Regions from separate parts of the Synechococcus sp. R6-7 genome, predicted to be linked through region 2. Evidence: riboswitches for the same ligand, from Rfam matches in the RefSeq annotation. Region 2 holds a riboswitch; each other region holds the start of a gene.

Region 1 (13,335 bases), on a different contig from region 2:
GCGCGCCTACGGCCACGGGTTAATTGATAAGCCACAAATCCTGGTTTTGAACAAGATCGATGTTCTGGATCCCCAGCAGGTTGCCGAGCGCGCCCAGAGGCTGTCTGCTGCTGCCGGCACTTCGGTGGTGACCATTTCTGCGATTGCCAAGCAGGGGCTGGATGCCCTCTTGCAGCGGGTGTGGCAGTGCCTGGGTCGGGGATCCCAACAGTCTGCGGAGTTGGATCTTGTGGGGGCAAAATCCATCCAGTCCTAGGGCAGAAGAATCTTAGAATGGGAAAGCCCCTGCCTTCCCAGAACCCAGAGACGAGTGGCTATGTATATCTCGGCGGAGGATCTGCCACCGGATTTGCGTCAGATCATGTTGGCTGTTGAACAGGCGGCTCAGGCGAGGGCGGGAGCGTGTGTGGAGCTGCTGATGCTCCTGCGGCTGCTGGAGGAGTTGCACCGCGCGATCCTGGAAGGTGCCTTTCGGGAGTCTTTGCCCAACACCCGTCAAGCTCTGTATCGGGTGCTTCAGGATTTGGAAGAAGCGGGCGACTGGCCCTATCTGCCCCGTCTGCACATCCAAGCCCTGATGCAACAACTGAAGGACTGGCCCGAATCTCAGGGATCCCCGCCCGCGTCGGTGCCACCGACCCCCCGCCCTCTTGTGGAAAACCCCCTGGGGGGTAGCTGCTCCCAGTCTTGACCTCTTCCCATCTGCCCGATGGCCGAGTACTTTAAGCTGCATCCGCAACAGCCCCAGGCCCGTTCCATCCGGCGGATTGCGGCGGCTTTGCGGGAGGGGGCGGTGATGCTTTACCCCACCGATACAGTCTATGCCATTGGCTGCGATGTGACCCACAAACAAGCAGTGGAGCGGGTACGCCGTATCAAGCAGCTCTCCAACGACAAGCCTCTTACCTTTTTGTGCCCTTCTCTCTCACGCATTGCCCACTATGCCCAGGTAACCGATTCGGCCTATCGGCTGATGCGGCGGCTGATCCCGGGCCCGTTTACGTTTCTGTTGCCGGCCACCAAGCTGGTGCCCAAGTTGGTGATGGAGCCCAAACGGAAAACCACCGGCATCCGCGTGCCCGACTCGGCCATTTGTCAGGCTTTGCTGGAAGAGTTGGGCAATCCAATTGTCTCCACCTCTGCCAAGCTGGGGGGGGATCCCGTCGGATCCCTGGACTTAAGTTCTGGGCAAGCCTGGGAGTGGGAGAGCGACCCCTGGGATGAGGGTGGGATCTTTGCGGCTGAAGAGATGCGGCAGTTGGAAAAACAGGTGGATCTGGTGCTGGATGACGATGCCCCCCGTCGGGCCAAGGTCTCTACGGTAATTGACTTGACGGGATCCGAGCCGCTGGTGGTGCGGGCCGGGCTAGGGTATGAGCAGGTGGCAGATCTGAACCTGAAACTGGTGGGAGAAGACGGTTAAGGGCAGAGGGATCCCGCGTTCTCTAAAATAGGGTCAGTGCCTTCGGAGTGTGCCCATGTCTGAGGCCCTGGCTCAGCAAAAATCGGCTCTGCTGCACCTACTGGAGGCGACCGACCGGGGCCGGAAAGTTTCCCCTGACCAAAAAGCCCAGATTTTGTCTCAAATTGCCGCCCTAGAAGCGCTCAACCCCACCCCCAAACCAACATCTGCTCCTGAAGGGTTGGAGGGGAACTGGCTCACCCTCTTTACCACCAGCACAGCTCTGCTGCGGCTGGCCAATTTGCCCCTGTTCACCACCGGGGCGATCTACCAGTGTATTCGGGCCAAAGCTGGACGGGTCTTCAACGTGGCGGAGATCCAGGGATCCGGTTGGCTGGAGGCTTGGATGCCACGGGGAGTCTTGGCGGTATCAGCGCGCTTTTACCCCGAATCTGAGCGCCGGGTGAGGGTGATTTTCGAGCGATTGGTGTTCGGATCCCAAGCTTTGATGAGCTACGAGATCGAGAGTTTTCTCTATTTGCTCGAGCGGGCTCCGGAGCGGATCCCGGCTATTCAAATCGATATCCGCCGCCGCGAGCCAACGGGTTGGCTGGATATCACCTATTTGGATGAAGATTTGCGGATGGGCCGGGGCAGCGAGGGGAGTGTATTTGTCCTGAAACGGGTCGGCTAGTCGGAGGATCCAGAGGACTCCGTTTCCGCCCTTTCGTGAGATAGGTTTTGGGTTAGGGTGAAGCCTATTTCCTGGAGAACTTGCAAGGCGCGGTAGGACTCCCGCAAAGTTTGCAGCTCCTGTTGAGTTTGCTCCAGTTGCCGGGCCCATTCTGCCTGTTGGGAGCGCAACTCTCGATTTTCCAATTTTTTGCGCTGCAGGATGCGCTTGAGTTTTTGCTGCTGCTGCTGGAGTTGAGCCCGCTCTGCTTCTGCGTGTTGCAGTTGGGTCCTTTGGCGTTCCAATTCTATTTTCAGGGTGGTGACCTGGGATTGAAGTTGGCGGAGCTTTTGGCGCAGCGCTTGCTCTGGCGTGGGTTTGGTCGACTCGGAGCTTGGAGAAGGGGAAGATGTTTGTAGGTTTTGCAGATGCTGTTGTAACTGTTGGGCTTGGGCCTGCAGGACTCGAGACCGTTGCTGCTCGCTGCGCAGTTGGGCTTGGGCGCGTTCACAGGTCTGGATTTCGGCTTTCACCCGCTGCTTGATGCGGTCAAGGATCTTTTGATGGCGGAGCTGGGTTTGCCGGATCTCCTGAGCCACCTGCCAAGGGCGAGGATCCCCCTTAGGTTGTCGTGGCTCGCCGCCGTGGTCGGCAGGATCAAAGGGAGATAGGGTCGCCACCAGCGATTCTCGAAAGTCGCTCCAGGAAGCCGATTGCAGACCCATCTGAACCACCCGCCAGGCCCCATAGGAGGCCCCAGCGGCAGCCAGGATCCCAGGGATCCCGGCCAGGGAGAGGGAAACCTTGGGCAGGGTGGGCAGGATCTGATCCAGCAGCCCCACCACCAGGGCGAAAACAAAGATCCCGCTCCCCGCGGCAGCGGCACCTGAAACCCAAGAGGAGCGGGAGAGCATCATCGTTTTTTCGTCATCACAACCGCTAGAGCGGGAAAACCAGGTTCAAAAATGGCCTGTCTGCACTCAGTTTATCCCGCCAGCAGCCTCTGTTTCCCTCTTAGGGCACCTGCCATGCCCGTTGGTGGTAGCCCTCTAATTGGGCCCAGGGATCCCCAGCCGCTGCGTGGGTGTGGCCGTGCTGAGGGTGATGGTGAGAATGAGGGTGGTGATGGGATCCGTGCCCGTGATGGTGGTCATGAGGCTCGTGAGGGTGGTGATGGCTGGATCCAGCTCCAACCTCTGCGCTCACGGCCAGGCGAAACTTGCACAGGTGGCAGTTCATCGGGGTTTGGCCCTGCAGGGCTTCCTGCTCCAGTTGCTGCAGGCTGTGCAGCACCGTATCCACAAGGCCCAATTCCGGCAGCATCAGCCAGTCGATTTCCGGCTGTCGTTGTCGTTGTTGTTCCACTGCCGCCTCGATTTTTTTCACCAACACCCCCGTAAACAGAAAGTAGGGCAGCACGATCACCCGACGCGGCTGCCAGGACAAGGCCCGCTCCAATCCCACGGGCAGGCGGGGATGGGTAATGCCGATAAAGCAAGTTTCCACAGCGGCAAACCCGGATCCTTCCCAAAGCAACCGGGCCAGTTTACAGGCTTCGGCATTGGCCTCGGGATCGCTGGAGCCGCGACCCACAAATAGGAGCACGGTTTCTGCCTCTGGGATCCGCCGCGGTTGGGCAGCTATCAGAGCAGCCAATCGGTCTCGCAGCAGTTGCAGGATCTCGATGCGGATCCCCAACGGCCCACCGTAATGAATGCGCAACTGGGGATAGAGGGCCTGCAGGCGATCCAATTCCATCGTCACATCGAACTTGTTGTGGCGGGCCCCAAACAACAGCAGCGGCAGGACCACAATCTCTTGCCACCCTTGGGCAATACACTGCTGGATCCCTTGGGCGATACTCGGCTCCGTCAGCTCCAGAAAACAAGGGATCACCGGTCGATGGGGGGTGAGAGCTTGGTAAGCCTGGGCTAGCTCCAGAAAGGCTTGCTGCCCTTGGGGGTCGCGGGATCCGTGGCCGATAAGCAATAGGGGCAATGAAGGAGAAGCAAGCTGCCCAACCGAAAGGGGAGGGGAAACACTGAGGGTATTCAACACAAAAAACTCCGTTCCTTGTGAATCGCAAGGGGTACAGGACAACGGCAGGTGGGTGTTCTGGCTGAGGGAGGGATCCCATCACAGTTGCGTCACAGTGGCGGACTTGCACCGCGCTTTCCCCAATCTGCCTGAGCTTTTTAGGCTAGCTTGCCGCTTGTCGTTCACCAAGCCCCCTGGGGGGGATGTCCTTGTCTGCCAGAAGATAGCCCTGAGGCATGAGCGGTACGGCAGACTCATGCTCAAAGGGCAGCAAAACTGTTGCCGCGCTAATCCCCCTTGCCCCTGGGAGAGGGCCTAACGCCGGCCCGCTGGTCTGGGGGGCTGAAAGTGTCGCAGGCGCAGGGCATTGGCGACCACCGAAACGGAACTCAGGGCCATGGCTGCCCCCGCCAGCATAGGGTTGAGCAACCAGCCTGTAAAGGGATAGAGCGCCCCAGCGGCAATCGGGATCCCCAGCGTATTGTAGATAAAGGCGAAGAAGAGGTTCTGGCGGATGTTGTTGAGGGTGGCCCGGCTGAGTTGAATGGCTGTGGCGACTCCGCGCAGATCCCCCGACATGAGGGTAATATCGCTGGCGGCCATCGCCACATCCGTACCTGTACCAATGGCGATCCCCACATCAGCTTCTGCCAGAGCCGGAGCATCGTTAATGCCATCTCCCACCATCGCCACCCGCCGTCGCGGTTGTCTTAGGCTGCGTATGTAAGCTGCCTTCTGATCCGGACGGACTTGGGCAATTACCCGCTGAATGCCTGCCTGCCGAGCAACCGCTTGGGCCGTGGTGGGGTTATCCCCGGTTAGCAGGATCACCTCTAGACCCATCTGTTGCAGCTGTTGCACTGCCTCAGGAGAGGTGGGTTTGAGCGGATCGGCAATGGCCAACAGCCCCACCAGGCTCTGGGATTGGGCTACGCCGATCACCGTTTTGCCCTGGCTTTCCCAATTCTGAACCCGCTCTAACCAAGAGGGATCCCAGGGGATCCCCATCTCCTGTAGCCAGCTCAGCCGACCGATGCGGATCCACTGGTCTTCCACCCAGGCTTCTGCCCCACTGCCTATCCTTGCCTGAAAATGCTGGGCAGGAGGGATGGCAATTTTTTCGGCTTCGGCTTTCTGCACTACCGCCTGGGCCAAAGGATGTTCCGAGTGCCGCTCCACCGCCGCTGCCAGGCGCAACACCGCCAGGGGAGAGGAGCCGTGGGCCCAAATATCGGTGACAGTGGGACGACCTTCAGTCAGGGTGCCGGTTTTGTCCAAGACCACCGTGCGCAAGTGGTGGGCCAATTCCAGGCTGTCGGCACTTTTCACCAGGATCCCCAATTCTGCCCCTCGTCCCGTGGCCACCAGGATCGAGGTGGGGGTTGCCAACCCCAGCGCACAAGGGCAGGCGATGATCAGCACCCCAATCGTGTTCACCAAGGCCAGTGTCGGGTTATCGGCCAGCACCCACCAGAGCACGAAAGTTAGAACTGCCACCCCGATCACTGCCGGCACAAACCAGGCAGTCACCCGATCCGCCACCTGTTGAATTGGGGCTTTGGATCCCTGGGCTTCCTGCACCAGGCGCACGATCTGGGCCAGAACCGTGTCTTTGCCCACCCGCCGCGCCTCCATCACAAAGCTGCCCGTCTGATTCAGCGTTGCCCCAATCACCTCATCCCCCGCCGACTTGAGTACAGGCAGGCTCTCGCCGGTCACCATGGACTCGTCGAGGCTGGAGGATCCCTCTAGGATTACCCCATCCACCGGCACCTTCTCTCCGGGGCGCACTCGGATCCGATCCCCCACCTGCACTTCCCGAATCGGAATATCCTGCTCCACCCCATGGCGAATTACCCTTGCCGTTTTCGGTTGCAGCCCGATCAGCTTGCGAATGGCTTCGGAGGTTTGCCCCTTAGCCCGTTGCTCCATCCACTTGCCCACCAGAATCAGGGTGGTGACCACCGCCGACACCTCATAATAGACATCCGGGTGCAGTCCTTGCCGGTGAAAATAGTCGGGGAAAACCGTTGGGAAAATGGAATAGAAGAAAGCCGCGCTCGTCCCTAAGGCCACCAGCGTGTTCATATCCGCCGAGCGCCGTTGCCAAGCAGCCCAGGCTCCCCGGTAAAAATGCCTGCCCACCCAAAACTGCACCGGAGCCGTCAGCAGCAACTGCAACCCAGGATTGTGCAGCCACATGGGAAAGCCCGGGATGTCCATCCCCAGCATCATCGGCAGGGATCCGATCACCAGCACCGTGCTGATGCCCACCCCTATCGCCACCTTGAGCTTCAGTTCCCGTTCTGCGGCCCGTTGGGTGATCCGCTCTGGGTCTGTCGGATCGTCCAGTTGCCAATCCTCTTGGATGAGGCGCGCCCGATACCCCACCCGCTCCACCGCCCGAATCAACGCCTGCGGATCCACCAGCCTGGGATCCCCTTTGACGGTGGCCTGCTCACTGGCAAAATTCACGGATCCGGAGGATACTCCCTGCACCTGAGCGAGGGCCTGTTCGATGCTGCGGGCGCAGGAGGCACAGCTCATCCCTTGCAGGGCCAACTGCCAAGTGCCCTCAGGAGAAGGCGCAGAGGCCGATAGTGCACCCGATGACCCTTTATGGGCAGACATGGCAACACCTTGTTGATGAAACGACAGCTACTCTCCACCCTGGGCAGGGCGAAGGCAGCCATCTGTACAGAAATTCAAAACAGACGCCCGACCGTTCCCGGCCCAAAATTGACTAGGCCGGGGGATATCCCACCTGGGTGAGGGCCTGCCGCAAATCGCTCACAGACCGCTCAGAAGTAATCCGCACCTGTTTGGTTTTGGGATCCCCTTCCACCTGCGCCTGGGGATCCAGTTGCCGCACCGCTTGCGCAATGGTGTCCACGCAAGCCCCACAGGCCAGCTTGGGCACCGTCAAAACAACCTGCATCTTGGAAACCCCCCCCAATGCCACTGAAAGGATGCTAAACCTTACAGTGGGCTGGAAGGTCAAGAGGGAGGCTGAGGCTCGTCCATATTCCAGCGGTAGTCCACCTGATAGCCCCGCTGTCGCCACTCTTCCTCCAGTTGCACCTGTTGGGTGAGGGCTTTGCGCAGGGAGTTGATCAGCTCTTGCGTGCGGCCTCGGTTGCCAAAATCCTGTTCCTCTACTGCCGGAAAGGTTTGCCGCTCCAACACCCGCAGCAGAAATTCGTAGTGGATGTGAGCCGGCACAGGAATACGTTTCATCGGTCTGAGCAATCCTTAGAGATCCATTGTTCTTAACAGAGATCCATATGATGGAGGGTTCTCATTCACTGAGATGACAACAGGTGGCGCACAGCTTGGCCGGGATCCGGCTGGGTCACCAGCGCTTCCCCCACGAGCACAGAGCGCACCCCCCAGGCCCGCAACTGCTGCAAATCGGCAGGGGTATGGATGCCGGACTCGCTGACAATGGGCAGCTCGCCGAGGAGATCCGAGTGGGCGGCCAACAGGTCGCGCGTTGTGTTCAAGTCCACCGCAAAGGTTCTCAGATCGCGATTGTTGATGCCAATGAGCACCTGCCCCCTGGAGTCTTGCAGTTGGGGCAAACGCAACACCCGCTGCAACTCTTGGGAAGTGTGCACCTCCAGCAGAGCTGCCATGCCCAATTGCCGAACCAGCTTGAGAAAATAGCCCAAGTCCGCATCCGAGAGAATGGCGGCAATCAGCAGCACCGCATCTGCCCCCAGGCTGCGGGCCCAGAGGATTTGGTAGGGGTAGAGGATGAACTCCTTGCAGAGGATGGGGATCCCTGCCGCTTGACGGATCTGCCGCAGATACTCGCCACTGCCCTGAAAGAACCGCTCATCCGTCAGCACCGAGAGACAACTGGCCCCACCGGCCTCATAGCTCTGGGCAATGGCTACCGGGTCAAAGGGATCCCGGAGGATGCCGCGGCTGGGGGAGGCTTTTTTGACCTCGGCAATCAAGGAAACAGGGTGAGGAGACTGGGTAAGAGCCGCCACAAAATCCCGCACCGGCGGGGCTTGATCCAGTTGCCGTTGCAATTGCTTCAGGGGAAGCTGCTCCCGTTGGCGCTCCACCTCCTGTTCTTTGTGCCAGACGATCGCTTCCAAAATGTGGCGCGGTTTGGCTTCCGGCGCTGTTGTCTGGTACACCTGAGAGGCTACGACCACCGGCGGGGCAGGAGAACGCCGACGAACAGAAAGCGGCTCACCTTGCAGCTCCATACAACCCCCGAACACAACTCTACACCACACCCTAGACTACTTTAGTGCTCCGCCACCGGTTTGAATAGCTACCCCAGGCATCCCCAAAACTCATCTGGCGAAGGTGTTTTTTTTACCCTATGGTTGAGTCTAGAAAGGTGGTGTAGTCTTTATGCGCCTCGGCGAGCCATGTTCTGGCGGCCGTCCATTTTTCCCCGGCCAGGGGCAGTGGCTCGGTGGGGTCAAGGCTGGTGCTGTCCATGCTGTTTTAGAGGAGTTCAGGCGTGCTGTACCTAGCAGAGCTATCCAAGCCGATTGGATTTGCCAAGTCGTCTCTGCAATTGCTGGCCAAGCAGCAGCAGGACAATACCTGGGTGGCCGTGAACGAAGAATCCATTACCTTGGAAGGCCGCATCGCCCAGGAGGCTGGGCGCTTCAAGGATGGGTCATTGGTGCTGGCGGAAATCTCCGGCAACCGTCAGGTCGCCCGCATCAGCGAAGCCGCTCGCCAACTGGTGACCTATCTGCAAAACTTCAGCCAACTTCAGCTCAGAGCCCGCAGCCAGGAAGAGGAGATCGAGGTTTGGAAACAGTCCCTCACCTTTCAGGCGCATGAGCTTACCCGCCGCGAGATGGAGCTAGCAGCCCAGGAAGAAGAGGTGCAGCGGCTGTATGAGCAATACAAGAGTGTGGAGGAAGATCGCAAACTTCTGGACAGCCTCAAAGAGGAACTGGCAGCCCAGCAAGCTTACTTAGCTGAACAACAGCGCCTGATCGGAGAGCAGCGGGAAGCTCTGAATCGGCAGCGGCAAGAGTTGGAAGCCCAGTTGCAAGAAGCTCGCTCCAGCCGCTTGGGGGAGGCAGAAGCAGCGCAGCTACAGGCTTTGGTGCAGCAGCTCCAGGAGACTCTACATCCGGCTGGGGATCCCTTGGCGCTTCTGCAAAGCTTGAAAAGCCATATTCAGCAGCAGCAGGAGCACTTGAATCAACAGATTGCCCAACTGGAAGCAGAACGTCAGCAGGCCCAGGCCCGGCAAGACGAGCTGGATCGAGACTACCGCGCTTGGCAAGAACGCCACACCGCTTGGTGGGGATCCCGACAATCCCTGGAGCAAAGCCAAGCAGAGTGGCAAACTCGACGGGGATCCCTGCGAGCCCATCAAGAGCACCTGCAGAGGATTCTCCAGCAGCTGCAATCTCAAGAGAGCCTATACCAGAAAGCCTCTCGTCTGGTGCAGGAGTACGACTTTATCGTCGATGGCAGCAGCAACGGCAGGGCTGGGGAGCCGGCGATCTCGGTCGAGGAGCTGGCGGCTTTGGTCAGCCAACTGCGCCGAGATTACGAGCAGCGGGCGGCCCAGGTCAGCCAGCAGCGGGCCGAACTGGAGCAAAACCGGCAAACCCTGCGGGAGCTGCAAGAGCGGCTGGCCAGCGCCTCTCCAGAGGAGCGGTTTGACATCGAGATGGATATCGACTATGCCCAGTCTGCCTGCAGTGCTTTGGAAGAAGCCCTGCTGCCTCAGGAAAAAAACCTGCAGCGAGAGTATGAAGAGTTGACCCGCCAGGAAGCCCGCCTTAGACAGCTGCAAAATCAAGCTGCTGCCCCGGTTCAGGTCGATATTGGGCCGCTCCTGGAACAGATCGGCAGCCAGAAGCAGGATCTTCTCCAAGAAAAAGGTCGTCTGCAAACCCTCATTCAACAACTGGAATCGTCCTTGCCTTCTCAGCAGGAGCAGCTCGCCCGCCAACGGCAGGAATTGGAGCAGCAGTGGCAACACCTGGAGCAAGAGGAGGGATCCCTGCGGGCGCGCGCCCAGGCCATGGCAGAAACCTGGGGTCGCCTCAATCACCTGCAGGCCACCCTCTATCCAGAGCGGGATCGGTGGGCAGCGTTGGCAGGAGAATTGGCGCAGTTGGAGACGGAGCTGAGCCAACACCAAGCCAGAAACTCCACCGCACGCGACCACGTCCAGCAGGTACACTCTCTCTTGGCTACCCTCGCGCAGGCGTGAGGGAGTTCACGTTTCCTGTGGGGGGTGGGGAGAACCGGCGCAAGCGGAACTACGGCCTTAATTGAGGAAAACAAATCTGGTAAAATTCGCTAGCACCCTGCAGCCACTGGGGCTCCCAATTCTTGGGCGAGGGGACTGCAGAGGTTAGTGCGTTTTGCCCCGCTTCCTGCTTGCAGTTGCCAAGGATATTCCAGTGTGAGGTCAGCTTGTGCGAATTGCGGTCGATGCGATGGGGGGTGACTACGCTCCCGAAGAGATCATCAAGGGCGCCCTGCTGGCCCATCGGCAGCTCCGGGTCGGGATTGCACTAGTCGGTCGTCCAGATTCCCTCAAGCCCTTTTTGCCTCAGCCCTTGCCTGCTGGGATCACCATTGTGCCTGCCGAAGAGGATGTGGGCATGGCGGAAGAGCCGCTGATGGTGCGCAAAAAGCCCAAAGCCTCCATCAACATCTCGATGCAACAGGTGCGCTCCAACCAAGCGGATGCCGTGGTGGCCGCCGGGAATACCGGAGCAGCGATGGCTGCGGCCTACCTTCATTTGGGCCGGCTGGCAGGGATCGATCGCCCGGCCATTGGCGCTCTTTTGCCCACTTTGAAAGGCAAGCCGGTGCTGCTGCTGGATGTGGGGGCCAATGTGGATTGCCGGCCCCGCTTTTTGGAGCAGTTTGCCCGCATGGGATCCCTCTACTGCCAGTGCGTACTGGGGGTCGAGCGTCCGCGGGTGGGCCTGCTCAACATCGGCGAGGAGCCCAACAAGGGCAATGATTTGGCTCTGGCCACCCACCAGCGTCTGGCCCAATTGCCAGGGATCCATTTCGCCGGCAATGCCGAGGGGCGGGATGTGCTGACCGGGGAGTTTGATGTGGTGGTGTGTGACGGCTTTGTGGGCAATGCCCTCCTCAAGTTTGCCGAAAGTGTTGGCCAGGTGATCACCCAGGTGCTGCGGGAGGAGCTGCCCCGCGGCTGGCGCGGCAAGTTGGGCTGCTGGCTGCTCCGGCCCAACCTCAAGCAGGTAAAGCGGCGCATGGACTACGTGGAGTATGGCGGTGCTTTGCTGCTCGGCGTCAACGGCATCTGCGTGATTACCCACGGCAGCTCCAAGGCGCCGATGGTCTACCACGCCATTCGCCTGGCCAAAGAGGCGGCAGAACAGAAAATCCTACAGCGGCTGCAGGCGGAAATGGTTGACCCTCGCGAACCTGAATCCAACCCCAGGCGGCGCACCCGGCCCCTTCAGGTCTACTCTGGCTCTGGCCCGGAAGTGTTGCCGTTGGGATCCCTGGAAAGGACTTCCTCCCGCTGTCCCGAACCCGTGGAAGATGCCCAGCCATAGCCTCCCGACCGTGCGGCTGGTGGGGGCAGGGGCTGCCCTGCCGGATCCCTGCCTGAGCAACGACGATCTCGGCCAGATCGTCGAAACTTCCGACGAATGGATCTGGCCCCGCACCGGCATTCGTCAGCGGCGCATTCTGCCCCCTGAGCTGAGCTTGGTGGATTTGGCGGTCCAGGCAGCCAAGGCCGCTTTGGCTCAGGCCGGGATCTTGCCTCAAGACCTGGATTTGATCCTGCTGGCCACTTCCACCGGTGTCGATCGGTTTGGCTCGGCCCCTCAGGTGCAGGCAGCTCTGGGAGCAACGCGGGCGGTGGCTTTTGATCTGACGGCAGCCTGCACGGGCTTTGTCTTTGCAGTGGCCACGGCAGCACAGTTTTTGCAAACCGGGCTGTATCGGCGGGCCTTGGTGGTGGCGGCGGATGTGCTCTCCCGCACGGTGGACTGGGCGGATCGCACCACCTGTGTCTTGTTTGGAGATGGGGCCGGGGCAGTGGTTCTGGAGGCGGGGGAAACCGGCGGGATCCTCAGCATTGAGCTGCGCAGCGATGGCAGTGGCAGCGAGCTACTCAGCTTGTCCATGGCTACAGAGGCCAAGCCCCTGGTGGGATCCCTGCAGGTGGGGCAGTATCGCTGCTGCCCCATCACCATGAATGGCCGCGAGGTGTACAAGTTTGCCGTCCAGGCGGTGCCGGAGATCATCGAGAAGGCTCTCTTTCGGGCTGGGATCCCGGCGGAAGCAGTACAGGGATATTTTATTCATCAGGCCAACCAGCGCATTCTCGATGCGGTAGCCAAGCGCCTGCAGCTGGATCCGCAGCGGGTGGCCAGCGTCCTAGAGTATTACGGCAACACCTCGGGCGCTTCGGTGCCAATTGCCTTGGCCACTTGGATCGAGCAAGGACGCTTTGGCGCCGGCGATCTGGGGGTAATGGCGGGCTTTGGCGCCGGCCTTACCTGGGGGGCGATTGTGTTTCGTTGGGGGAAATGAATTGATGACTGTTGCCTGGATCTATCCCGGCCAGGGATCCCAAGCGGTAGGCATGGGAAGGGACTTGCGGAACTGGCAGGGAGCAGGCCAGAAGTTGGCTTTGGCCCGCCAGATGCTGGGATGGGATCCCTTAGCTCTGTCGGAAGACCAGATCCACCAGACCGGCTACACACAACCGGCTTTGTTCACCGTATCGGCCCTGTTGACAGACTATCTCTACGCCCAGGGTCAGGCTCCTGCCTGCACTGCTGGCCACAGTCTGGGCGAATACAGCGCCCTCTACGCTGCCGGCGTGTTTGACTTCGAAACCGGCCTACGGCTGGTGGCGCTGCGGGGCCAACTGATGGAAGCCGCAGGGGATCCCCCGGGCAGCATGGCGGCAGTGATGGGGTTTGACCGCGACAAGCTGGAGCACCTGTGCCAGATGATCCCCGACGTCACCCTTGCCAACGACAACAGCCCGGATCAGGTGGTGATCAGCGGCTCAGTGGAGGGGGTGCAAGCCGTCTGTGAGCAGTTGCAGGCCAAGCGCACCGTTCCCCTCAAGGTAAGTGGCGCCTTTCACTCGCCCTTTATGAAGGCTGCTGCCGAGGAGTTTGCCCACACCTTGCGCGCTGTTGACTTTCAGCCGCCGCGAGTGCCCGTCTACAGCAACTGCACTGCCACCGCCAGCCGGGATCCGCAAGCC
Region 2 (7,336 bases):
ATTTGCAGCAGGGTTTTGTTGTTGCTGCGGCTGTTTTCAATGGAAAGCACGTCGGCATCCAGCCGCTCAATGTGCTCGATGATGTCCCCAAACTCTGAGTAGCACATGTGGGTGTGAATCTGGGTTTCCGGCTTGGCCCCGCCGGTAGCTAGGCGAAAGGCATCCACTGCCCAGCTGAGGTATTCTGGCCAGCGTTCTTTTTTCAGAGGTAGCCCCTCCCGCAGTGCCGGCTCATCCACTTGCACCATCACCGCTCCAGCCGCTTCCAGATCTGCCACTTCGGCTCTCAAGGCCAGGGCAATCTGCAAAGCCTGCTCCCGCCGGGGAATATCAACACGGGGAAAGGACCAGTTGAGCATAGTCACTGGCCCCGTGAGCATGCCTTTCACCGGCTTTTGGGTGTGGGACTGGGCTACTTGGAATTCCCGCACTGTCATGGGTTGGGGGCGAACCACGTCGCCGTAGAGAATGGGAGGGCGCACGCAGCGGCTGCCGTAACTCTGCACCCAGCCGTGTTCAGTGAAGGCAAAGCCTTCCAGCTTCTGGGCAAAGTACTCCACCATGTCGGTGCGCTCAAATTCCCCATGCACCAACACATCCAGGCCAATCTCTTCTTGAATGCGGATGCACTTGGCAATCTCAGCGTCAATGGCTGCTTCGTACTCCGCCTGCGAAACCTCCCCTCTTTTGTACTTAGCTCGCCACTGCCGCACCTCTGGAGTTTGGGGGAAGGAGCCAATGGTGGTGGTGGGCAAAGGTGGTAGCTGAACCTGCCGACTTAGGCGCTGCTCGTAGGGCAGGAATCGCTCGAAGTCCTGGAGCTTGAGGTTGGCCAAAGCCTGGCGCACTTGGGGGTTGGGGGGGCTAAACTGCGCAAAGCTCTGCCATTGCTGCTGGATTTCCGCCTGCTGGGCAGCAGTGTCTTCGCCGTTGAGGGCTCGCGCCAGGAGAGCTACTTCGGCCAGCTTCTGTTCGGCAAAGCTGAGGACATTTCTGAGGGGTTCCGGCAACTGGGCTTCCAGAGCAGCGTCGTGGGGCACAAATTGCAACGAAGCGGAAGGCTGCACCCGTAGGTTGGGAGCTACCCCCTGCAGCTCCCGCAGGCTGGCCAAGACGGTCTCAGGCTGAACCTTCCAGACATTCCGAGCGTCCACTACGCCAGCACCTAGGATCTGGTCAGCCGGAAAGCCATAGGTTCTTACCAGATCCAGGGTGTGGCCACGGGTAAAGTCAAGGCTAATGCCGGCCACCGGCAGTTGCACCACCCAGGGGTAAGTCTCCCCCAGGTCATCGAAGTAGGTGACCAAGTGGACAGGGATCCCGGCGGTTGCCAACTGGCGGTAGCTCATTTCCACAGCTTCCCGCAGGCCACTTCCCTGGCTGGTAACCAAAATGGGATCGTGAATCTGGACTTCTGGGATCCCCAGCTGTTTTAACTCCTGGAGGAGATCCCGGTACAGAGGAAGGAGCTTTTCCAAGTCCGCCCGCAGATCCCCAGATCGCTGGCTAAGGCAGAGCAAAGTCACTGGACTGAGGACAACGGGGCTGGTGCGCTCCCCTAGGATCCCTTGGGCCCGCCGAACTCTTTCCAAAAAATCCCCAAAGTTAGGACTGGGATCGGCTTCCGGCTCAATTTCGGGTACCAAGTAGTGGTAGTTGGTGTCAAACCACTTGGTCATTTCCAAAGCCGGCAGGCCCTCCCGCCCCCGCGCCATGGCAAAGTAGCGGTCTAAACCCGACAGACCTCGGAACCGAGAGGGGATCAGCCCCAGCCAGGTGGCCCAGTCCAGTACATGGTCGTAGAGAGTCTGATCCCCTACCGCAATGTGATCAATCCCAGCTTGTAGCTGAGTCTGCCAGGCTTGAGTCTCCAAATCCCAAAAGGTAGCCAGCAGAGCCTCTGACCCTAGGGCACCACTCCAAAAGCCTTCCAAAGCTTTTTTGAGCTCGCGGCGCTTGCCCATGCGGGCATACCCCAATGTCATGGTTTGTGCAGTCATGTTGTGTGCCATCCCAAATACTGAGTTTTCTAATTTTCCTGCGTTCAATTCGCCCTCAACTGGGATCCCGCCCGCCAAGGAAGAAACCGGCTGTTCCTCTCTTGCCTCTGGAACCCCAACAAAACACTGCCTTTTGCGCAAAAAAGATACTCAACGCAGCCAGCGATCGCAGTGGCTACTTGCCAGCCTACCAATTGAAGTCAGGAAGCCTGACATCTCACTCTTTCCTTGGCGTAGGCGGGCTGTAGATCTTGATAGATCTTGGTGCAACAGCACCCAAAATTTACTCTCTCCCGGCCAACTGGCTCAGAGTCTTGCTTGGGTTCTTGGACTTATTTCTACTGCTGAGGAGTACCGAAAGCTTGTGGGAGCAACGCCGGGAAAATGCTCAGGATAACGAAAGCAGAAACGAGCTAAAGCCAAGACAGTTACCATCTGTACCTCGCAGATGTTGTGAAGTTTAGAAAAACCATCGGCGGGCATTCTGACTGACACGGTTTTGGGGGACAAGATCTGGATCGGCAGCGAATGACTCTAGAGATTTGCTGCAGGACTTCTCCTAAACCGGATCACAGCTGCGGGACAGCGGCAGATTCTCACTGCTCTTTCCCCGTTTCCTCTGGCGGCTGATCCCCGTCAGAACCGATAGCTGAGCTACATCGTATCACGGAGTTCAGAGACGGGAGTAGAGTGCTTCAATCATCACCAAGCCAGCAGCCTTTGGAGCTACCAGACCTCACCTTTCACCCAGCGGTCTTGCAGGAAGTCATCGGAATCCTCTAAGCATCCTCCCCCCCTGCATTGCTCTCAAGATAAGGCAGTGATAGCTTAGCTGCCATAAGTCTTGTCCAGGAGGCAAGGGGGTTTGCTCCTTTTTGCTGAAAAAGCGACAGATCGGGGTTTCTATGGCATCAAGCTTAAAAGTAACTGTGTGGTCTGTGGGCCTCTTCTTGCTGAGCCAGATGTGGGCTGGATGCGCTCAGAATGCTGAGCGGACAGCTTTCGATCCAAAGCTAGCAGGATCCAGCGATCAAATCGTGCTGGCCATTGGAGGGGAAAGCGAAGAAGGATTTGATCCCACCCTGGGCTGGGGACGTTACGGTTCGCCTTTGTTCCAAAGCACTCTGCTGCGGCGGGACGAGAACCTTGAGATTGTAAACGACCTGGCGACTGGCTACACTGTCAGCCAAGATGGCCTAACCTGGACGGTAACCCTACGAAAGGATGCAGTCTTCTCCGATGGAAAACCTGTCACAGCAGCGGACGTGGCTTACACCTTTAACCAAGCAGCTCGGAGTGGTGGTCTGGTCGACCTAACCGCCCTAAAGGAAGCAGTAGCTATCGACACTCATACGGTGGAGCTGCGGCTGCAAAAACCCCAAAGTACTTTTGTCAACCGCCTCATCACCTTGGGTATCGTGCCTCAACATGCCCACGGGCCTGATTATGCTCGCAAACCCATTGGCTCTGGCCCCTACCGACTGGTGCAGTGGGATGAGGGGCAACAACTGATTGTGGAGGCAAATCCCTTATATTACGGCCAGACTCCTGGCATTCGGCGGCTGGTTTTCCTTTTCCTGGAGGAGGATGCAGCCTTTGCAGCAGCCCGAGCCGGACAGGTACACGTGGTTAGCGTGCCTCAGTCTTTGGCTAAGCAAACTGTTGAGGGCATGAAGCTTCACGCCATTCCCAGTGTGGATAACCGAGGGCTGATGTTCCCCTTTCCCCCTAAAACCGGTGCAACAACCCCAAAGGGATACCCCATCGGCAACGATGTGACTTCTAACTTGGCGATTCGCAAGGCGGTCAACTTCGCCATTGACCGACAGGCGCTGGTGGATGGAGTCCTAGAAGGCTACGGATCCCCTGCCTATGGCCCAGTCAGCGGTTTGCCCTGGGAAGAGCCGACCGCCAAGATTGAGGACAACAATCCAGACCTGGCCCGTCAGATTCTAGCTGAGGGAGGCTGGAGCGATAAAGATGGGGATGGGGCAGTGGAAAAAAACGGGCTGCGGGCTGAGTTCACCGTGCTCTACCCGGCCAACGACAGTATTCGCCAAGCCCTGGCCCTAGCTGTTGCAGAAATGCTGCGGCCTGTGGGCATCCGAGTCAATGTCGAGGGCAAAAGTTGGGATGACATCACTCCGCTCATGCACAGCAACGTGGTGCTGTTTGGCTGGGGCAGCCATGACCCAACTGAGATGTACAACCTCTACCACAGCAAAGCGGCCCAGGGGGGATTTTTCAATGCCGGCTACTATGCCAACCCGTTTGTGGATCGAATGCTGGATCTGGCTATGGAGGCCCCCTCTGAAGCTGAAGCTATCCCCTTCTGGCGGGCAGCCCAGTGGGATGGAAAGCAAGGCTTTACTGCCAAAGGAGATGCAGCCTGGGCTTGGTTGGTGAACCTGGATCATACCTACTTTGTCCACGAGTGCTTGGATATAGGCCAGCCGCAGGTACAGCCTCATGGCCATGGTTGGCCAATCACAGCCAACATCACCCGTTGGAAATGGACGTGCAACTGAGGTCAGTTCTGCTGTTTCTGGCTTATAAGCTGACTCGGCTGGGGTTGCTGCTGGCGGCTGTGGCAGTCCTGACGTTTGCCCTGCTCAGCTTCTCCCCTGTTGATCCCGTACAAGCCTATGTAGGGGCCGACATGCTGCAGATCAGCCCAGCCCAACGAGACCTGATTGCCCAGCGTTGGGGGCTGGATCAGCCCATGCTGCTTCGCTTTGGGAACTGGCTTGGGCAGATGGTTCAAGGCAACTGGGGCACCTCAATGGTGTTCGATCAGCCAGTGGTGCAGGTCATTCAACAGCGGTTTGAGCTATCGCTGCCCTTACTGGCAATTGCCTGGCTGCTTTCCGGTTTCCTGGGAGTGGGGTTGGGGGTTTTGGCCGCAGCGTTTCAGGGCGCTTGGGTTGACCGCGGTATTCGTCTTTACGCCTACACCCTCGCCTCTTCTCCCCCTTTCTGGGTGGCGCTGCTACTCTTGATCGCGTTTTCGGTAGAGCTGGGTCTAACACCTATCTGTTGCGCCGCGCCACCTGGCGCGTTGGCGGAGGAGGTGACTTTTTGGCAGCGCTTACACCACTTGCTCTTGCCTGCTTTCACCCTAACTGTCATCGGCGTTGCCAACATCACCTTGCACACTCGTCAGAAGCTCATTGACGTGTTGCACAGCAACTATGTGCTGTTTGCTCGTGCCCAGGGGGAAAGCCTGGCTGGGATCCTGTGGTACCACGGCTTGCGGAATATCTTGCTGCCTGCGCTGACGCTGCAATTTGCCTCCTTTGGGGAACTGTTTGGTGGCTCAGTGTTAGTGGAACAGGTGTTTGCTTATCCAGGACTGGGACAAGCAACGGTACAGGCAGCTTTGCGCGGTGATGTGCCTCTGTTGGTGGGCATTGTGTTTTTCAGCGCCTTGTTTGTCTATGCCGGCAATACCCTAGCTGACCTGTCCTACCAGATTGTCGATCCACGCATTCGCCTTGGCGGGAGGATAGGATGATCCCTTTTGCATCGCCTCGTGTTGCTGCTGCTGATGCCGATGGGGGGATGAAATTCTCAGAGTCCTCTGTCAAAGGAGAGCGCAGGCGGCAGACTCTGTGGGCAATTGGACTGTGTGCTTTTTTTTTGGTGTCTATCCTCTGCAGCGCTGGGCTTATCGGCGATACCGGACTGAGCCCGAACCTAACTCAGCGGAATCAGCCTCCTTCCCTGGCCCATCCCTTCGGCACCGACTGGCTGGGGCGGGATATGCTGGCCCGATCCTTGCACGGGATGTCCCTTAGTCTGTGGGTAGGCATGCTGGCTGCCGCCGTCAGCGTGGTGATCGCCGCTGTTTTGGGTTTGGTGGGTGGCACGGTGGGAGGCTGGGTGGATGCCTCGATCTGCTGGATGATTGACCTATGTTTCAGCCTGCCTCACCTGGTGGTGCAGATCCTTATAGCTTTTGCTGTCGGCGGCGGAGTTCGGGGAGTCATTGTTGCCGTTGCCCTCACCCACTGGCCCAGCCTAGCGCGCCTGGTGCGGGCCGAGGTGTTACAGGTCAGCAGTTCTGACTATGTCCAGAGTTCTTACCGACTGGGCCGCTCTTCCCTCTGGGTTGCCCGCTACCATATGATGCCTCACATTTTGCCCCAGCTCCTAGTGGGACTTATTCTGCTGTTTCCCCACGCCATTTTGCACGAAGCAGCCCTCTCATTCATTGGGGTAGGTATTTCGCCGCACCTACCGGCCATCGGCATTATTCTGGCCGAATCCATGCGCCACCTCTCCACCGGCTACTGGTGGCTGGGGGTTATGCCTGGACTGCTGCTGCTGCTGTCGGTCAAGGCTTTTGACTGGCTGGGAGAAAACCTGCAGGCCCTTCTCAATCCGCGTACGGCTCAGGAGTAGGGAAATGTTGGTGGTCTCCGGCCTAAACATTAGGTTCAGCCGATACGAGCGGGGGCTGCGCCGCCGCTACCTTCAGGTGATTACAGATCTGGATCTGGAGGTTAAGGCAGGGGAGGTGGTGGCAGTGGTGGGGGCCAGCGGATCGGGCAAAAGTTTGCTGGCCCATGCCCTCTTGGGTCTTTTGCCAGAGAACGCTACCCTGCGCGGTACTCTCCTATTTCAGGGGCAGCCCTTGACCCCTGAGCGGTGTAGGCAACTGCGCGGCAAGGCCATTGCTCTCATCCCCCAGTCTGTGGACTACCTGGATCCCCTCATGCAAGTAGGATCCCAGGTACAGCGGGTAGCTCGGCTCAGCGGTGCCTCCCAAGGCGAGGCCCGTAGAGCAGTGAGCCGCATCTTTGCCCGCTATAGCTTGCCGCCGGGAACAGAGGGCCTCTACCCTTTCCAGCTCTCCGGAGGCATGGCACGGCGGGTGCTGGTATCGACGGCGGCAGTTAGCAGAGCCAAGCTGGTGATAGCCGACGAGCCCACGCCAGGCTTGGACGCGGAGGTGGTGGCTGAGACCCTTGCCCATCTGCGGGAGCTGGCCCAGGAGGGCCGAGGCGTTATGTTGATTACACACGATATTCAGGCGGCGTTGTCGGTGGCAGATCGAGTGGCAGTCTTCTATGCGGGCACTACAGTCGAGTTGGCCTCGGCTCAGGATTTCGAAAGGGGAAACTTGCGCCACCCCTACACTCAAGCTCTGTGGCGATCCCTGCCCCAAAATGAGTTTGCTCCCCTGCCGGGCAACCAGCCTGACCCTGAGGCACTGCCTGCGGGTTGTTTGTTTGGGGATCGCTGCCCCTGGGCAAGTGAAATCTGTCGAGCTGAGCATCCGCCTCTGCGGGCGGTTGGAGGAGGGTGGGTGAGGTGTATCCATGCTCAAGGGT
Region 3 (5,573 bases), on a different contig from region 2:
CCCCTCCCACATAGGTCGCCCCTATTTTGGCCTGGATCCCTCTTGGGGATGTTTCAGATCACTGCAAAAGTGCTCCGCACCGCTGACGGGATGGGAAGAGCTTGTACGGGAGCAGCTCACCGCAGTTTCTCCTCTCCCAGCCACACCCGGCGACGTCCTCTGTCCCACACCAGCAGCGCGTGGATCCCGATCCAAAGTCCTGTCCACAGCCAGTTGTGCAACCAGATTTTGCCCAGAATGGGCAGGGTCAAGCCCTCCGTTCCCCCCAAGACCAGGCCGGCTGCCAAAATCAGCCCTTCAAAAGCCAGAAACCCCAAGATGAGCATGGCCGGGATCCAGAGATAGTTCAGCAGCAGTTGCCTTGGCCGAAGCGGCTTGGACTGAGAAAACAGAGGTCGGTAACCGCCAGCAAGAGCAATCCCCACCGTGCCGATCCCCAGCACCAACCCCCAGGCAAACGAATCGGGAGTGCGGGGATAGTTGTGCCAGGTGTAGCCAAAGATTTGGTTGGCCAGCCAAATCATCAAAGCACTAATGATTGCCCTTTGGCGGGTTAAAGTTGTGCCTGCAACAATACCAACAGTTACAAAAGGAAGGGTACATGTATAAGCAATATTGCTGAGACAGCCGACGGTGGTAAACAAGCTGGGCCAGAACCAGCCTCGGGCCAAATCTTGAGCAGCTTGTATCCAAAGTGGGGCTGAGATCAAGCGGCAAGATCTGGGGATAGGTTGAGCACTCGATTGCAGGCCAATCATGCTTTAATCTCCTGGAAAAAGGTGGTCTTTCAGAGGACAGCTATTAAGCAAATGCTCAAAAACAATTTGCCGAGCTACTTGGGGAGTAACCCGCTTGTACCAGGTGCAATCTCCGGAGTAAAAAACCACCGGCCCCTGTTGGCAAACTTCCAAGCAGCCTGAGGTGATAACCTGTACGTCCAGGTTGGCTTCTCGAAGGGCGGATTCCAGAGCTTCTACAACCGGTTGGTAGTTGCGGGAAGGATAACAACGGCTGGAACGACAGACGGCAAGGTAGGGACGTTTAAGAGGGTTATCCTCATAGGGGATCCGCTCTTTCCCCTGCACATAGATGGCGCGGATGCGCTCGTAAAGAGAAAGCTTTTGGTAATCTGCTTTGCCTTCCGGCAGGTAGTCTTCCTCTGGCCCCAAAAAGGGGCTGGGCAGAAAAATCTGCAGCAAAGGTTCTTCTGCTCCATTCCAGAATTGGATCCCCCACATGCGGGGCTGACCTTGGGGATTGAGGCGCCGGTAGAGAGCAGCACAGCTAACCAATCTTTTGCGGCGCAGCTCGGGTGGGGTCTTGCGATGGGGGCCGCCTTGGTGCTCCTCCAGGCACAAATGCAGGTGCCAAGTTTCGGTGGCAACGGTTAGATAGCCATCGTAGAGCACGCACAAAGCTGGAGGTTTCTTGAAAGCCAGCTCCAGCACCCCGCCTTCCGCCACATGGCCCACCTGGATCTCGGCCCAGTGCTCTTGAAACAGCTCGTAGAGCAACGGCCCCAAGCAGTCAATATGGGCAGGGATCCCTTCATAAAGGGTTGTCCAACCCGTCAGAGAAACTTCCTGCCAAGCTTGATGGAGGGGGGTTATCCAGGGGGTAAAAGTGGCCATGAGAAAGCTCCTCAGTGCAGTGGTGGAATACGAGCAATCACCCCTTTTTTGAGAGGGCGCTCGGCCCAGGGTAGGATCCCATCTGGCTTGGTGAGGTAGAGCTCTGCTGTCTGCAGAATGAGATCCACATCTTTTGGATCGAGATCTCCAAAAACATAGGTCATCTTTTGAGGTGCTGCCAACGCAACGACACAAGCATGGCTGCAGCCGCTCATACAGGCAACCGGCTTCAGGGTCAGTTGAGGATTGAGGGTTTGAGATTGCAGGGCAGACAGCAGCATTTCTCCCTTGCTAATCCCTTCTTTTTGGCCGTTAACCCACCGAGATCCGCAAGTGACACAAACCCAAAGACAATGGCTGCTGGGTTGCTGGGCAGCGCTGCCAGCTTGGATGGGCAACTGGGAAGTTGATCGAGACATGGTGCTCCTTGATATAGTCATAGGTTTCTGTCCAAGCAAAGGGTGTGAGAAGAGGCAAAGACGATCTCAATGTCTTGGCCAAGGATTCAGCAGTGAGTTAGACAGCTAAAAGTCAGCCTCAAGTCGCTCTAAAATTGGCCCCTTAAATTAAGCCGAACGGTGCGACCCACTCCGGGGTAGCCGGGGAAAACCTCATATTGCTCATCCAGCAGGTTATCGACTCCCACCTCGAGAGCGAGATTTTCTGCAACCGGGATCCCTCCCCGCAGAGCTAAGGTGGTGTAGCCGGGCAGAGATTGGGTATTGGCGTTGTTGGTAAAGAAAGTGCCAATGTGATGCAGGAAAACTGAGGCATACCGATCCTCTGCATCGCGGTAGCTCAGGCCCAGGTTTAGGCTGTCTGCTCCCACAAAGGCTAACTGTTTGCCAACCGCTTTGGGATCCAGCGCCGAGCGGATGATGGGATCGTTTAGGGTGTAGTTGGCAAAAAGAGTCCAGTTTTCCCCCAATCGCAAATCCAGGGCTGCTTCCAAGCCCGTGTATTCCACGAGCTCAATGTTTTCGTAGGTTCCCCTGCGCGGGCCAGTGCTGACAAAGGTAATGCCATCGCGGATGCGGTTATGGGCAAAGGTCAAGCGCAGTAGGCCAAAATCTCCCAAAGCCTGATCCAGGCCAATGTCAAAACTCTCTCCCCGCTCCGGGCGCAAATTGGGGTTCCCATCTACCTCAAAAAAGCCCCGCAAACGAAAGAATAAGTTTGAGATCAAGGGGGTGCGAAAGCTGCCGGCATAATTGGCCCTCAGGGTGGTGCCTTCTGCCAAAACCCAGCGGATCCCTGCGGCAGGAGAGGTGGCCGAACCGTTGACCAGATTGCTCGAATCTTGGCGAACACCTAAGTTGAGATAAAAGTTGGGCTGTGGCTTGTAATCCAGGCGGGCAAAGAGGGCCCCTTGGTTCACGGTATTGTCGTAGTTGACATTGGTGGATCCCCTGGCAAAGGAGAAGGTGGTGTTGCGAGCTGAAATGGATCGGTAATCCGCTCCTAGAGTAAGCTCCAGGTTTTCAGCAGCCTTCCAGGTGTATTGCAGTTGGGATCCCCACCCCGTTCGCAGGATCTCATCCCGGGATCCCTGGCTTTGTGGGGCGCTGAAGCGATAGTTGAGGTCGTCAAAAAATACCCTAGCTTGCAGGGATCCCCTCTCTTGATCCCACAGCCAACTGAGATCTAACAGCAGGTCGTTGGTGTTTTGCACTGCATCGGGGGAGGGAAACTCGGTGCTGCCAGGCACCTGAAACGCTTTATTGAGATAAAGGGCATTTCCGGTTAGGACCTGGCCTTCTGCCAGTTGCCAGGTGAGTTTGGCTTGTAGGTTGTGGTACTCCACTGCCGAGTTCTCCCGCCTGCCTGCTTTGCCCAAACGCCTAATTTCAAAGGGAAAGTCGTTGTTGCTCTGCAGACGGCGATAGCTGACCACCCAGCCCAGATCCTGCGCTTGGCCGCGGTTTTGGATCCCTTGCTCGTTGAGGCCGTAGCTGCCGATAGCCGCTTCCAGCACGGTCTCGGATCCCGGCTTTGGCTCCAGGGTTACGATGTTGATGACCCCGCCAACGGCATCGGAGCCGTATAAGGTGGAGCCCCCACCTGGAGAGATCTCAATACGCTCGACCACATCTGTAGTGATCTGAGACAGATCGAACCCGCCAAAAAAGCCCAGGTCGTTAATGGGGCGGCCATCCAAGAGCACCAACACCTGGGCCGTTCGTCCTCCCCGCATAAACTGGGAGCTAAGGGCTCCCAACTGGGTTCCCGCCGTGCCGTCGCTGAGGATCCCGGGCAGGTAGCGCAGGGCCTCCTGAACGGTTCTTGCCCCTTGCTCTCGAATTTGCTGGCGGGTAACGACGTAAACCGGGCGGGAAGAATCCCGCAGCAAGCCGGGGCGACGAAAAGGCGTGGTGACGGGTTGATTTAAAATCTCGGCGCTAACGCCGGTTTCCAAAACCTCTTGAGCTGAGGGCGGGGAAGCTGCCGGCTGCGCCCACGCTGGGATCCCCAAAACAAAGCCCCCCAGCGCCAGGCTGAGACCTAGAATGGGATTCATTTTCCTAAAGCTCCTGATTCCGTGCGACGCGGAAGAAATGCGAGCCAAAACCGCAGGCGGGCATCCTGACTGAGGGCATGGGTCTAGCCCAAGCCCATCACAGTTGCGGCACAGCGCCGGATTTGCACCGGACTTTCCCCTTTACATGCCCTGGCTGATCCCCAGGACAACCTGTCGGTACAGCTTTCTCTGCGATTGCTCCGAAAAAGCCGTGCTAGGCATCATACATCCCCTGCTCTGGAGTTCCTATCCTGCCAGGGGGGATGTCATCCCCAGGGGTGAACGGGATCCCAACGGCAATCCCAGGGCTTCGGATGGGCCACATCCCATTTAGGCCAGATTTCTTCACTGCTTTGTAAGCAGTTGAAGGATAGCCCGCTGCTACTCCAGATCGCGAGGCCCAGGGATCCCTTGACTTTTGAAGAATTTGAAGAATAGGGAGGATAGAGATACGCTGAGATCTTGCAAAATCTACAGCCTTTGGGAGAGTAAGAGGGGAGCAGTGGCTTGGCTGCTGTCCACGGGATTCATTGGACTAGTACCCAACCGGGTAGAAAAGAGGAGCTTTTTCGATTTCAGGCGGGGCTGTCGTCTGGTGGGCTGGATCCGGTTCAACATGGCTGGGAGAGGCAATTGGCACCTCAATCATCCGATCCGGTACCAGCGGCACCATTTCGGAGCGGTCGGCAATTTCCCGCAGAGAATTGGCGATGGATTCCTGAGTCAGCAGAAACTGTCGTTCGTTGCGTTGCATCTGCTGCCACACCTGGTAACGCTGGCTCCACCGGCTTTGGGTATGCACAGTCCAACTGTAAAGGCTCAACACTGAAACGCCGGAGAGGATAGCCATCCCTGTGGAGATCTGCTTCCACCAAGCTAGGTGTTCTGCCCAAGCCGAATGTTGGCTGCGAGGATGGGCTGATTTCAACTTCAAATCCAAAGGCTGGGTGCGGCTGGCTTGAACTGTACCGGAGAGGGGTCGGCTCAGAGCAGAAGGCTGTCTGTGGCGACGAGGGCTCTTGGGACGATCAAGACCTGCGTTCAAAGGCTGGCTAACCATAGGGCTTAACCTCACACACACCAAGGGATCCGACGGTGCAGGACTGCCGGTTCCGCTTCACCCTAGTTCCCCGCATCCCCCAATAGCAACCCCCTTCTCCCGATTCCTGGTCTCGGCGGGCTAGCCGTCCGCTTCACAGTAGCCGATCTCTTGAGAGCGGGAGAACCAACCTAAACCTACATCTGACTGCTGCGGGCAGCCACTCGCAGTTTGGCAGAGCGGGCCCGTGGATTGCGTTGCCGTTCCAGTTCGGAAGGGGACAAGGGCTTGGGGGTGAGCACCTGCCAACGGGGATCCCTGCGGAAGGCCCATTTCACCAAGCGATCTTCAAGGCTATGGAAGCTGATCACGGCCAACCTGCCGC

The links. Region 2 has a riboswitch for cobalamin ahead of metE (5-methyltetrahydropteroyltriglutamate--homocysteine S-methyltransferase). Riboswitches for the same ligand answer to the same signal wherever they lie in the genome.
Region 1: another riboswitch for cobalamin. It lies ahead of NW815_RS00315 (sirohydrochlorin chelatase); the one in region 2 lies ahead of metE (5-methyltetrahydropteroyltriglutamate--homocysteine S-methyltransferase).
Region 3: another riboswitch for cobalamin. It lies ahead of NW815_RS02125 (TonB-dependent receptor plug domain-containing protein); the one in region 2 lies ahead of metE (5-methyltetrahydropteroyltriglutamate--homocysteine S-methyltransferase).

Annotation. Positions count from the first base shown of each region.
Region 1 is NZ_JANSHS010000011.1:2,045-15,379, forward strand. It holds gene obgE (GTPase ObgE) at 1-256, shown strand, start outside; gene NW815_RS00295 (hypothetical protein) at 317-691, shown strand; gene NW815_RS00300 (L-threonylcarbamoyladenylate synthase) at 710-1,423, shown strand; gene NW815_RS00305 (PAP/fibrillin family protein) at 1,479-2,096, shown strand; gene NW815_RS00310 (hypothetical protein) at 2,093-2,992, opposite strand; gene NW815_RS00315 (sirohydrochlorin chelatase) at 3,090-4,130, opposite strand; cobalamin riboswitch at 4,163-4,299, opposite strand; gene NW815_RS00320 (heavy metal translocating P-type ATPase) at 4,428-6,743, opposite strand; gene NW815_RS00325 (heavy-metal-associated domain-containing protein) at 6,856-7,050, opposite strand; gene NW815_RS00330 (DUF5340 domain-containing protein) at 7,110-7,349, opposite strand; gene trpC (indole-3-glycerol phosphate synthase TrpC) at 7,415-8,335, opposite strand; gene hmpF (pilus motility taxis protein HmpF) at 8,599-10,326, shown strand; gene plsX (phosphate acyltransferase PlsX) at 10,556-11,659, shown strand; gene NW815_RS00350 (beta-ketoacyl-ACP synthase III) at 11,646-12,647, shown strand; gene fabD (ACP S-malonyltransferase) at 12,652-13,335, shown strand, end outside.
Region 2 is NZ_JANSHS010000135.1:470-7,805, forward strand. It holds gene metE (5-methyltetrahydropteroyltriglutamate--homocysteine S-methyltransferase) at 1-2,000, opposite strand, end outside; cobalamin riboswitch at 2,457-2,662, opposite strand; gene NW815_RS04695 (ABC transporter substrate-binding protein) at 3,038-4,528, shown strand; gene NW815_RS04700 (ABC transporter permease) at 4,513-5,514, shown strand; gene NW815_RS04705 (ABC transporter permease) at 5,511-6,404, shown strand; gene NW815_RS04710 (ABC transporter ATP-binding protein) at 6,409-7,336, shown strand, end outside; partial or broken gene NW815_RS04715 (ABC transporter ATP-binding protein) at 7,325-7,336, shown strand, end outside.
Region 3 is NZ_JANSHS010000054.1:61-5,633, forward strand. It holds gene NW815_RS02110 (hypothetical protein) at 117-524, opposite strand; gene NW815_RS02115 ((2Fe-2S) ferredoxin domain-containing protein) at 762-1,631, opposite strand; gene NW815_RS02120 (DUF1636 domain-containing protein) at 1,643-2,050, opposite strand; gene NW815_RS02125 (TonB-dependent receptor plug domain-containing protein) at 2,179-4,149, opposite strand; cobalamin riboswitch at 4,187-4,339, opposite strand; gene NW815_RS02130 (hypothetical protein) at 4,685-5,209, opposite strand; partial or broken gene rsmH (16S rRNA (cytosine(1402)-N(4))-methyltransferase RsmH) at 5,386-5,573, opposite strand, start outside.